Regions from separate parts of the Janthinobacterium sp. PLB04 genome, predicted to be linked through region 1. Evidence: riboswitches for the same ligand, from Rfam matches in the RefSeq annotation. Region 1 holds a riboswitch; the other holds the start of a gene.

Region 1 (5,192 bases):
GAAAACAGCACGGAAGAGGGCACGGGCATCGGTCTCGTCGTCACCAAGCAATTGATCGAATTGATGGGCGGCACCATCGGCGTCGACAGCACGGTGGGCGTGGGCACCACGTTCTGGTTCGAGCTCGCTTCGAGCAGCGCGCCGGCATTGGTGCTGGGCGACGGCGACGCGCTGCCGCAGGTGCAGGTGCCGCAGGAAAGCCAGCGCACCTTGCTGTACGTGGAAGACAATCCCGCCAACCTGGCGCTGGTGGAGCAACTGATCGCCCGCCGCAGCGATTTGAAGTTGCTCACAGCCATCGATGCGCACCTGGGCATCGACCTGGCGCGCACGTATCAGCCGGACGTGATCTTGATGGATATCAACCTGCCCGGCATCAGCGGCTTCGGCGCACTGCATATCCTGCACGACGACCCGCTCACCAGCCACATTCCCGTGATGGCCCTGTCGGCCAACGCCGTGCCGCGCGACATCGAGAAAGGCCTGGAAGCGGGTTTCTTCCGCTATTTGACCAAGCCGATCAAGGTCGTCGAATTCATGGATGCGCTCGACGTGGCCCTGCACCATGCGGCCGCGCACGGCCTGGCCGACGACACTCACGCAGTACGCTAATTCAGCACTTAATTTTAGGAATACCGCCATGCTTCAAGCCACCGAGATCCTGAACGCCAGCATCCTCATCGTTGATGACCAGGAGGCCAACGTCATGCTGCTGGAACAGGTGCTGCGCAATGCCGGCTATACGCGCATCACCTCCACCATGGATCCGCAAGCCGTGCATGCGCTGCACCAGCAGCACCGTTACGACCTGATCCTGCTCGACTTGCAGATGCCGGAAATGGATGGCTTCGAGGTGATGGAAGGCTTGCGTGATATCGAGGCGGGCAGCTATCTGCCCGTGCTGGTGATCACGGCCCAGCCCGGCCACAAGCTGCGCGCGCTGCAAGCGGGCGCCAAGGATTTCGTCAGCAAGCCCTTCGACCTGGTGGAGGTGAAAACGCGCATCCACAACATGCTGGAAGTGCGCTTGCTGTACCAGAAGCTGGCCGAATACAACAAGTCGCTGGAACAGATGGTGGAAGCGCGCACGGCGGAGCTGCGCGAAAGCGAAGCGCGCTTCCAGCGCTTCACGGAACTGTCGTCCGACTGGTACTGGGAACAGGATGCGCAAGGCAATCTGACGCGCTTTTCCGGCCCCGTGGCCGAAATGCTGGGCATTGGCAGCGAGGAAGAGCCACAGCGCTGGAACGCCACCGAACGCGCGCTGCTCGACGCAAAAATTGCCGCACGCGAACCGTTCCTTGATTTCATCTACAGCCGCGCCAACCTCGACGGCAGCACGCAGTACCTGCAAGTGAGCGGCGAGCCGATGTTCGACAATGGCAGCCGCTTCATCGGCTACCGCGGCATCGGCCTCGATGTCACGGAGCGCTTGCGCATCGCCTGATTTATACTTGGTGCCATCCACATCCACAAGGAAAGCATCATGGCTGACAAATCTCCCTCCTATTGGTTCCCCGCCAAGACCTATGGCTGGGGCTGGGGCTTGCCCATCACCTGGCAAGGCTGGCTGGTGTTCCTGGCCGCGCTGGCGCTGTTCGCCTGCGGCGCCTTCCTGTTTCCGCCGCAAACCATGCTGGTCGGCTATATCGTCTATGAAGTGGCCATCGTTGCCGTGCTCATTTTCATCTGCCAGCTGAAGGGCGAACCGACCAGCTGGGGCTGGGGCAAGAAGAAATAAGCGCGATGGCGCCTGTTGCAATGCAGCAGATGCGCAAAGACGACACCTGCAAGAAATCATCTGGCCACGCGGCGTGAACCGCGTATAATTGGCTCGCTGCCGCAAGGCGGCAAACGCTAGGGGTCCTGCCTTTCGCTGTGGAAACACGGTGCAAGCGCGGGTGAGAAATACCCTCCGAACCTGATCTGGATAATGCCAGCGAAGGGAAGCTTTAGGATGAACGCACCCCGCTTTTCCGCGTGCGCGCAGCCGAACCTCCTTAGCTGGCTCCAGGCTTAAAAACAGTCTAGCCAAGGAGCCAAAATGAACGCCAACCCGAAATTCCTCTCCGCCACCGCCACGGTCGACGAAGCCGCCATCGCGCCGCTGCCCAATTCGCGCAAGATTTACGTGCAAGGCAGCCGCCCCGACATCCGCGTGCCCATGCGCGAGATCAGCCAGTCCGACACGGAAGCGTCGTTCGGCGGCGAAAAGAATCCGCCGATCTACGTCTACGATACGTCCGGCCCCTACACGGATCCGGACGTGCAGATCGATATCCGCTCGGGCCTGGACACGCCGCGCCTGCCGTGGATCATGGAACGGGCCGACACGGAAGAATTGCCCGGTCCGACCTCCGATTACGGCATCGCCCGCCTGGCGGACCCGAAACTGGCCGAGCTGCGTTTCAACCTGCACCGCAAGCCGCGCCGCGCCATTGCCGGCAAGAACGTGACGCAAATGCATTACGCGCGCCAGGGCATCATCACGCCGGAAATGGAATTCGTCGCCATCCGCGAAAACATGCGCCGGCAGGAATATTTGCGCGAGCTGAAAGCTTCCGGCCCCATGGGCGAACGCCTGGCCGACCTGATGGGCCGCCAGCATCCTGGCCAGTCGTTCGGCGCCAGCATCCCGGCGGAAATCACGCCGGAATTCGTGCGCGAGGAAATCGCCCGCGGCCGCGCCATCATTCCCGCCAACATCAACCACCCGGAAGTGGAACCGATGATTATCGGCCGCAATTTCCTCGTGAAGATCAATGCGAATATCGGCAATTCCGCCGTCACCTCGTCGATTGGCGAGGAAGTGGAAAAGATGACCTGGGCCATCCGCTGGGGCGGCGACAATGTGATGGATCTGTCCACAGGTAAACATATCCACGAGACGCGCGAATGGATCGTGCGCAACAGCCCCGTCCCCATCGGCACCGTGCCCATCTACCAGGCGCTGGAAAAGGTCAATGGCAAGGCCGAAGATTTAACTTGGGAAATTTTCCGCGACACCCTGATCGAGCAGGCCGAGCAGGGCGTCGACTACTTCACCATCCATGCAGGCGTGCTGTTGCGCTATGTGCCGATGACGGCCAAGCGCTTGACGGGCATCGTCTCGCGCGGCGGTTCCATCATGGCGAAATGGTGTCTGGCGCACCACCAGGAATCGTTCCTGTACACGCATTTCGAAGAAATCTGCGAAATCATGAAGGCGTATGACGTGTCGTTCTCGCTGGGCGACGGTTTGCGTCCCGGTTCCATCTACGACGCCAACGACGAGGCGCAGCTGGGCGAACTGAAAACCCTGGGCGAACTGACGCAGGTTGCGTGGAAGCACGACGTACAGGTGATGATCGAAGGTCCCGGCCACGTACCGATGCAGCTCATCAAGGAAAACATGGACTTGCAGCTGGAGCAGTGCGGCGAAGCGCCGTTCTACACCCTGGGACCGTTGACGACGGATATCGCGCCCGGCTACGACCACATCACCTCGGGCATCGGCGCGGCCATGATCGGCTGGTATGGCACGGCCATGCTGTGCTATGTGACGCCGAAGGAACACCTGGGCCTGCCTAACAAGGCGGACGTCAAGGATGGCATCATCACGTATAAAATCGCGGCGCATGCGGCCGACCTGGCCAAGGGCCATCCGGGCGCGCAAATCCGCGACAACGCGCTGTCGAAAGCCCGCTTCGAATTCCGCTGGGACGACCAGTTCAACATCGGCCTGGACCCGGACAAGGCGCGCGAATTCCACGATGAAACCCTGCCCAAGGATTCGGCCAAGGTGGCGCATTTCTGCTCCATGTGCGGCCCCCATTTCTGCTCGATGAAGATCACGCAGGAGGTGCGCGAATACGCGGCCGGCATGGGTATCGCGGAAGACAAGGCGCTCAAGCAGGGCATGGAAATCAAGGCCATCGAATTCATCAAGAACGGCGCCGAGCTGTACCGCAAGGTCTGAAGGAGAGCGTGATGCCTGCATTGATATCCATCACGCTCAACGGCGCACCGCACCAGGTGCCGCCGGGCCAAACCCTCGATCAATTGATCGCCGCCCTGTCGCTGGAAAACCAGGCGCTGGCGCTGGCCGTCAACCGCAGCGTCGTGCCGCGCAAGGCGTGGCAGGACCGGGTCCTGGAAACGCAGGATCACGTGGAGATAGTACGCGCCATCGGCGGTGGCTGAAAACGTCCAAGCAAACCTACTGCGCGTCGCGCTTTGCGGCCTGCGATGCTCACCGTGCTCAAGCACGGTTGCGCGTCTCGGCCACAAATCATCGCCGCTCGCTACGGTTTTCTTCGAACGTTTAAAAACTTAAGGAAGAACACATGAATACCGCAACAAACAACGACCTGCTGACCATCGCAGGAAAGCAGTACCCATCGCGCCTGCTGGTGGGCAGCGGCAAGTACAAGGATTTGCCGCAGACGCGCGAAGCAACGGATGCGGCGGAAGCGCAGATCATCACGGTGGCGATCCGCAGGGTCAATATCGGCCAGGACCCGAACGCGCCCAGCCTGCTCGATTTCGTGCCACCGGACCAGTACACGATTTTGCCGAACACGGCCGGCTGCTACAACGCAAAAGATGCCGTCTACACCCTGCAACTGGCACGCGAGCTCTTGGGCGGGCGCAATCTGGTGAAGCTGGAAGTGCTGGGCGACGAAAAAACCTTGTTTCCGCACATGCCGGAAACCCTGGTTGCGGCAGAAGCGCTGGTCAAGGATGGCTTCGACGTGATGGTCTACTGCAGCGATGACCCCATCCAGGCGAAGATTCTGGAGGACATCGGCTGCGTGGCCGTCATGCCGCTGGCGTCGCTGATCGGCTCGGGCATGGGCATCCTGAATCCGTGGAACTTGTCGCTGATCATCGATCAGGCGAAAGTACCCGTGCTGGTGGACGCAGGCGTGGGCACGGCGTCGGATGCGGCCATTGCCATGGAACTCGGCTGCGATGGCGTGCTGATGAATACAGCCATCGCCGGTGCGCGCGACCCCGTGCGCATGGCGCATGCCATGAAGCTGGCCGTGCGGGCCGGGCGCGAAGCATTCCTGGCGGGGCGCATGCCGCGTAAATTCGCTGCTTCGCCATCGTCGCCGATGGCGGGCCGCCTGGCGTGAAGCCGGGGAGCCGGCCGACGGTGCTGGTGTTTGCCGGCGCCGATCCGTCGGGCGGCGCCGGCATCGCCGCCG
Region 2 (5,192 bases), 2.8 Mb from region 1:
GCCGCCGCGCAGGCGCGCCATTTCCTGTTTTGCGATACGACGCCGTTGATGACGGTGGTCTACAGCCGCCATTATTTCAATGGCGCCGATGCGCCGCTGGCGGCGCTGGCCGATGCCACGCAGTACGATCTGACGTTGGTGACGGCGCCCGACAGCCCGTGGGTGGCCGACGGCTTGCAGCGCGAGTCGGAAGCCGTGCGCCAGCTGATCTACCGCTATCTGCTCGACGAGCTCGATGCGCGCGGCATCGCTTACCACGTGCTGCACGACAGCCTGGAGGCGCGCCTGGAACAGGCGGCGCCCTTGCTGCAGAAGGCGCTCGATGCGGCGCCTGCCTTTACGTCAACTTAATTAAAAGTCGAATTGCGCCGACACCTTCAAGGTGCGGCTTGCACCCGGGAACAGGTAGCCGCCTGCTTCCGGAGTCACATCGCGCCAGTAGAACTTGTCCGTCACGTTGTTGACGGTGGCGCGCAGCACGGCTGGCGTGCCGGCCAGGCGCGTGGCCCAGGCGGCGCCCAGGTTGAACACGCTGTACGAAGGCACGAAGGTGGTGTTGTTGTTTTCAAACGCCTTTTTGCCCGCATATTCCCAGCTGCCATTCACGCTCAAGCCCGCCACCTGCTGCACGGCGTAGTCCGCGTGCACGGCCGCCTTGAAGGCCGGCACGTTGGGCACGCGCTTGCCATCGTAGTCCGCACTGCCCGTGCCTGATTGCTGGCTGTTCAGGGCCGTGATGGACGCGCCCAGGTTCAGGTTGGCCGATGCCTTGCCCTGGGCAGACAATTCCAGGCCACGGTGCTGGGCCTGGCCCGCGCGCACGAAGTTGTAGGTGCTCATGCTGCTGTCGAGGTACTGGTTGAATTCCAGGCCCTTGCGGATCTGGAACAGGGTGGCGGCCACCATGAAGTCCTGCGTCAGGTCCGCCTTCACGCCCAATTCGACCTGCTTCGAGCGGCTCGGCGTCAGTTCCACATTGGCGTTTTCCGCGTAGCGGTCGGCCGTGCCGCCGTGCTCCATGCCCTGCGAATACGATGCATACACGGCGATATTGTCTTGCGGGTTGTACACCAGCGCCACGTTCGGCAACAGGAAGTCGTGCTTGGCGCGGATTTCCGTGTCGGCCTTGAGCACATACTGGTAGCCATCCACATTGATGTGGCGCAGGCCGCCATGCAGCTTCCAGTTGGGCGCCAGGCTGACGATGTCCTGCACGAAGACGGATTTTTCCTTGTCGTTGCGTACCAGGCGTACGGGGCCCGTGACGCCGTCGGATGGCGCGACGATGACGGGGCGATAAATGTTGCTGATGCCCACTTCGTCGTACACGTACTTGCCGGCCCGGTCCTTGCGGTTGAAGTACGACACGCCGGCAGTGAATTCGTGGCGCAGGCTGCCGGTGGCGAACTTGCCCTGGATCATGGCTTGCGCGCTCAGCGGCTTTTTCGTTTCGCCCAGGCTGCGGAAGTCCCATACGGAGAAATCGCCATTGCTGCAGAAGACGGGCGCCCAGCTTTCCGGGCTGCAGCCATACGGATACGCCGTGTAGTCGTCGCGCTTGAACGAGTGCTGGTTGGCGGACAGGGTGGCGTGCCAGTCGTCATTGAAGGCGTACTGGAAGCGCAGGCCGAGGTTGCTGGTGACGGTTTCCACCGGATGCGTCCACGGCTGCTTGTTGAGCATGGTGTCGGCGCTGACGTTGGCCGGCAGGCTGCCGTTGCTCAGCAGCTGGAAGCCGGGCGCCGTGACCTGCGCCTTGTCCTGGTAGTCGGCGTCGAGCTGCAGCAGGGCTTGCGGGGAAATCTGCCAGTCGAAGGCGCCGGAAATGAACCGACGGTTGCCGTCCGCGCCCTTGATGTAGGAACGCAGGCGCTCGGCCGCCACGTTGACGCGGTAACCGAAGCGCGTGTCTTCCAGGCGTCCGCCCAGGTCGACGGTGCCATACAGGGTGCCCCGTTCGCGCGCTTCCACGGTGACGGTGCGCAGCGGTGCGGCGGTGGGGCGCTTGACGATGAAGTCGATCACGCCGCCAGGCGCGGCCACGCCTGCCTGCAAGCCGGCCAGGCCTTTTAATACTTCGATGCGTTCCTTGTTTTCCAGCGGAATTTGCGTGTCGCCAGGAATGGCCACGCCATCCTTGCGGTAGCTGGAGTTCGTGTCGAGCTTGAAGCCGCGGATGGTGAACTGTTCCGCGTAGCCGACGGCGTTGTACGACTCATTGATGCTGGCGTCGAGCTTGACGGCATCGCTGAGATTGCGGATCTGCAAGTCCTGCATGTCTTTTTGCGAAATGACGGTGACGGACGCCGGTGTCTGCAGCAGCGGCGCGTCGGCAAAGCCGCCCACGGAGGCGCGCTTGGCGGCCGGCGCCTTGCTGGCCGTGACGACGACTTCGGCCATGTTTTGGGCCTGCGGATCGGTGGCTTCGGCGGTGTCGTTCGCAGCAAAGGCAGGCGCGGCAAACGCGTGCAGGATCGCCAGGGTCAGTACAGAAACGGATAAATTCGGTGTAGACATAGATTGCTCGTGGTTCAAGCCGTCTCTGTAAAGAGCACGGCAGGCTGCTTGTTCGGCTGGCGCCAACGCAGGAGCTATCAAAGGAGGGAGGTACTTTGCGCTTTCCTTCGCTGGCATTATCCAGATCAGGTACGAAGGGTATCTCTCACCCGGATAACGACTCCAGGACCCCTAGCGAAATGACAGCTTAGCATGAACCACGGCCAGCTGTCCTCCTGGCTGACCGTTTTACAACAGTGTGGCTGGAATTTGCAAACTGCGCTACAGACTCAGTTCCAGCACCTTGCGGCTGACGGCGGGCGTCACTTCGCGCTGCTCGCCCAGCGCCGTCATGCCGTGCGCTTCCAGGGCGGACACGACGGCATCCACGCTGGCGTGGTTCAGGCCGTAGTCGGCCAGGCGCGTCTTGACGCCCATGTGGCGGAAGAAGAATTCCGTGCGCGCGATGGCGGCCTCGATGCGGCCATCCTCGTCGCCGCCGTCGAGTCCCCACACGCGGGCCGCGTATTGCAGCAGCTTGGCGCGCTTGGCCTGCTTGCGCACGCGCAGCATGCTGGGCAGGATGATGGCCAGAGTTTGCGCATGGTCGAGCTCATACAAGGCCGTCAATTCATGGCCGATGGCGTGCGTGGACCAGTCCTGCGGCACGCCCACGCCGATCAGGCCGTTCAAGGCCAGGGTGGCGCTCCACATCACGTTGGCGCGCACGTCGTAGTCGTCCGGGTGCGACAGGGCTTTCGGGCCTTCCTCGATCAGGGTCAATAAAATGCCTTCGGCGAAGCGATCTTGCACGGACGCGTTCACAGGGTAGGTCAAATACTGTTCCATGACATGCGCAAACGCATCGACGACGCCATTGCCCACCTGGCGCAGCGGCAAGGTGAACGTTTTCGACGGGTCCAGCACGGAGAATTTCGGATACACCTTGCGGCTCATGAACGAGCGCTTTTCCTGCGTGGCCTTGCGCGTAATCACGGCCGAGCCATTCATTTCGGAACCCGTGGCCGGTAACGTCAATACCGTGCCGAAGGGAAGGGCGGCCTCGACGATCTTGCCGCCTTTCGCCAGGATGTCCCACGCCTCGCCTTCATGCAGGGCGGCCGCGGCGATGAATTTGGTGCCATCGACCACGGAACCGCCGCCGACGGCCAGCAGGAAATCGATGCGCTCGCTTTTCACCATGGCCACGGCCTGCATCAGTGTTTCATAGCTGGGATTGGGTTCGATGCCGGCAAATTCCAGCAAGGTATGGCCGGCCAGCGCCGCCTTGACTTCATCGTAGACGCCGTTCTGCTTGATGCTGCCGCCGCCATACGTCATGAGCACTCTGGCATGCGGCGGGATCAGCGCCGTGATGGCGGCGATCTGGCCCTGGCCGAAGAGGATTTGCGTCGGATTGTAAAAGTCGAAATTGAACATGGGGCTCCTGCCGCTGGGGTTTAGGCTGTTGCTGAGCCATGATTATGGCCGAACGGGTGGAAACGTGTCGTGGACGCTTGAGCTTTTCGCCCGCGCGGTGGAGAATGCAGCCGATGTCACCACCACGCGAAAAGGAATGCGCATGACCAACGTCCCACTGGAAGAATCCAGCTTGCCGGCCACCGCGCTCGACATGCACCGCGCCATCGGCGCCACCATCGCCGCGCTGCAGGCACTGGACTTGAACAGCCAGCGCTTCGAGGCGTGCACGGACCCGGAACTGCGCCGCGTGCTCGCGCATGCGGGCGACACCAGCCGCAAGGAAGCGGCCATGCTGCTCGAATGGATGCGCCGCCGCGATGCGCGCCTGGACGCGGCCATGAAGGAAGCGCTGTTCAAGGCGGGACCGATTGTTGCTCAGTATCACTATGACGAGAAAATATTGTAACTATTGGTTTGTTGCTGTGGCGTACCATGCGCCACTTTCGCATCGTTTCGCGTAGACTGTGCCCCGGACACGATTTTGGGGGAGTTTGCAACGATGAGATCATTACCATACCGAGAAGGCAGCTGGTTTGCCGTGCCCTTGCCGGGCGGCGGCTATGCCGTCGGCGTGGTGGCGCGCAGGGCGCCTGCCGGGCGCATCATGCTGGCGTATATGTTCGGACCGAAGCGCGACAGCTTGCCGACGCTCGATGAGCTGGAAGGCTTGCGGCCGGAACAGGCCGTACGCCGCCTGCGCACGGGCGACATGGCCCTGCTCAACGAGCGCTGGCCCCTGCTGGGTGACAGCCTCCACTGGGAGCGCGACGCCTGGCCCATGCCGGCCTTTATCCGCCGCAATGAATCCTTGCAGCGCGCCTGGCGCGCCAGCTATGCGGACGCCGACCCTGCCAAGCTGAACCGCGAGGAATCGATCCCCTTCGATACGCCGGGCATGGAGAGCGATTCCCTGTACGGCTACGGGGCGACGGAATTGCTGATGAATAAATTGCTGGCGCAGGAGCAGGCGTCCGCTTGACCGTTGTCGGGCGGCGGAAACGCCGGAGCCGGTAGCGTAGGTCGGATTAGCGCCTGGCGCGTAATCCGACAGGAACAGCCAACAATGTTGTCGGATTATGCGAGGCAAGGCCTCGCTGATCCGACCTACGCCGCTGGCAAGCTGATCTGAAACGCCAGGCCGCCGCCTTCGCGGTTGCGCACTTGCAATTCGGCGCCATGGCGCAGCAGCACGCGGTCGACGATGGCCAGGCCCA

The links. A riboswitch is a leader RNA that binds a small molecule or an ion and turns the genes downstream of it on or off. The one in region 1 is predicted to bind thiamine pyrophosphate.
Region 2: linked by a shared signal. The riboswitch ahead of LSO07_RS21045 (TonB-dependent siderophore receptor) and the one ahead of thiC (phosphomethylpyrimidine synthase ThiC) in region 1 are both predicted to bind thiamine pyrophosphate.

Annotation. Positions count from the first base shown of each region.
Region 1 covers NZ_CP088968.1:1,166,686-1,171,877, forward strand. Annotated here, with positions in the region: gene LSO07_RS05115 (PAS domain-containing hybrid sensor histidine kinase/response regulator) at 1-612, shown strand, start outside; gene LSO07_RS05120 (response regulator) at 641-1,447, shown strand; gene LSO07_RS05125 (hypothetical protein) at 1,487-1,741, shown strand; TPP riboswitch at 1,850-1,965, shown strand; gene thiC (phosphomethylpyrimidine synthase ThiC) at 2,045-3,958, shown strand; gene thiS (sulfur carrier protein ThiS) at 3,979-4,182, shown strand; gene LSO07_RS05140 (thiazole synthase) at 4,326-5,120, shown strand; gene thiD (bifunctional hydroxymethylpyrimidine kinase/phosphomethylpyrimidine kinase) at 5,117-5,192, shown strand, end outside.
Region 2 covers NZ_CP088968.1:4,772,052-4,777,243, reverse strand. Annotated here, with positions in the region: gene LSO07_RS21050 (AAA family ATPase) at 1-351, shown strand, start outside; gene LSO07_RS21045 (TonB-dependent siderophore receptor) at 352-2,517, opposite strand; TPP riboswitch at 2,603-2,700, opposite strand; gene LSO07_RS21040 (iron-containing alcohol dehydrogenase) at 2,779-3,936, opposite strand; gene LSO07_RS21035 (ferritin family protein) at 4,079-4,384, shown strand; gene LSO07_RS21030 (Imm26 family immunity protein) at 4,478-4,957, shown strand; gene LSO07_RS21025 (sensor histidine kinase) at 5,083-5,192, opposite strand, start outside.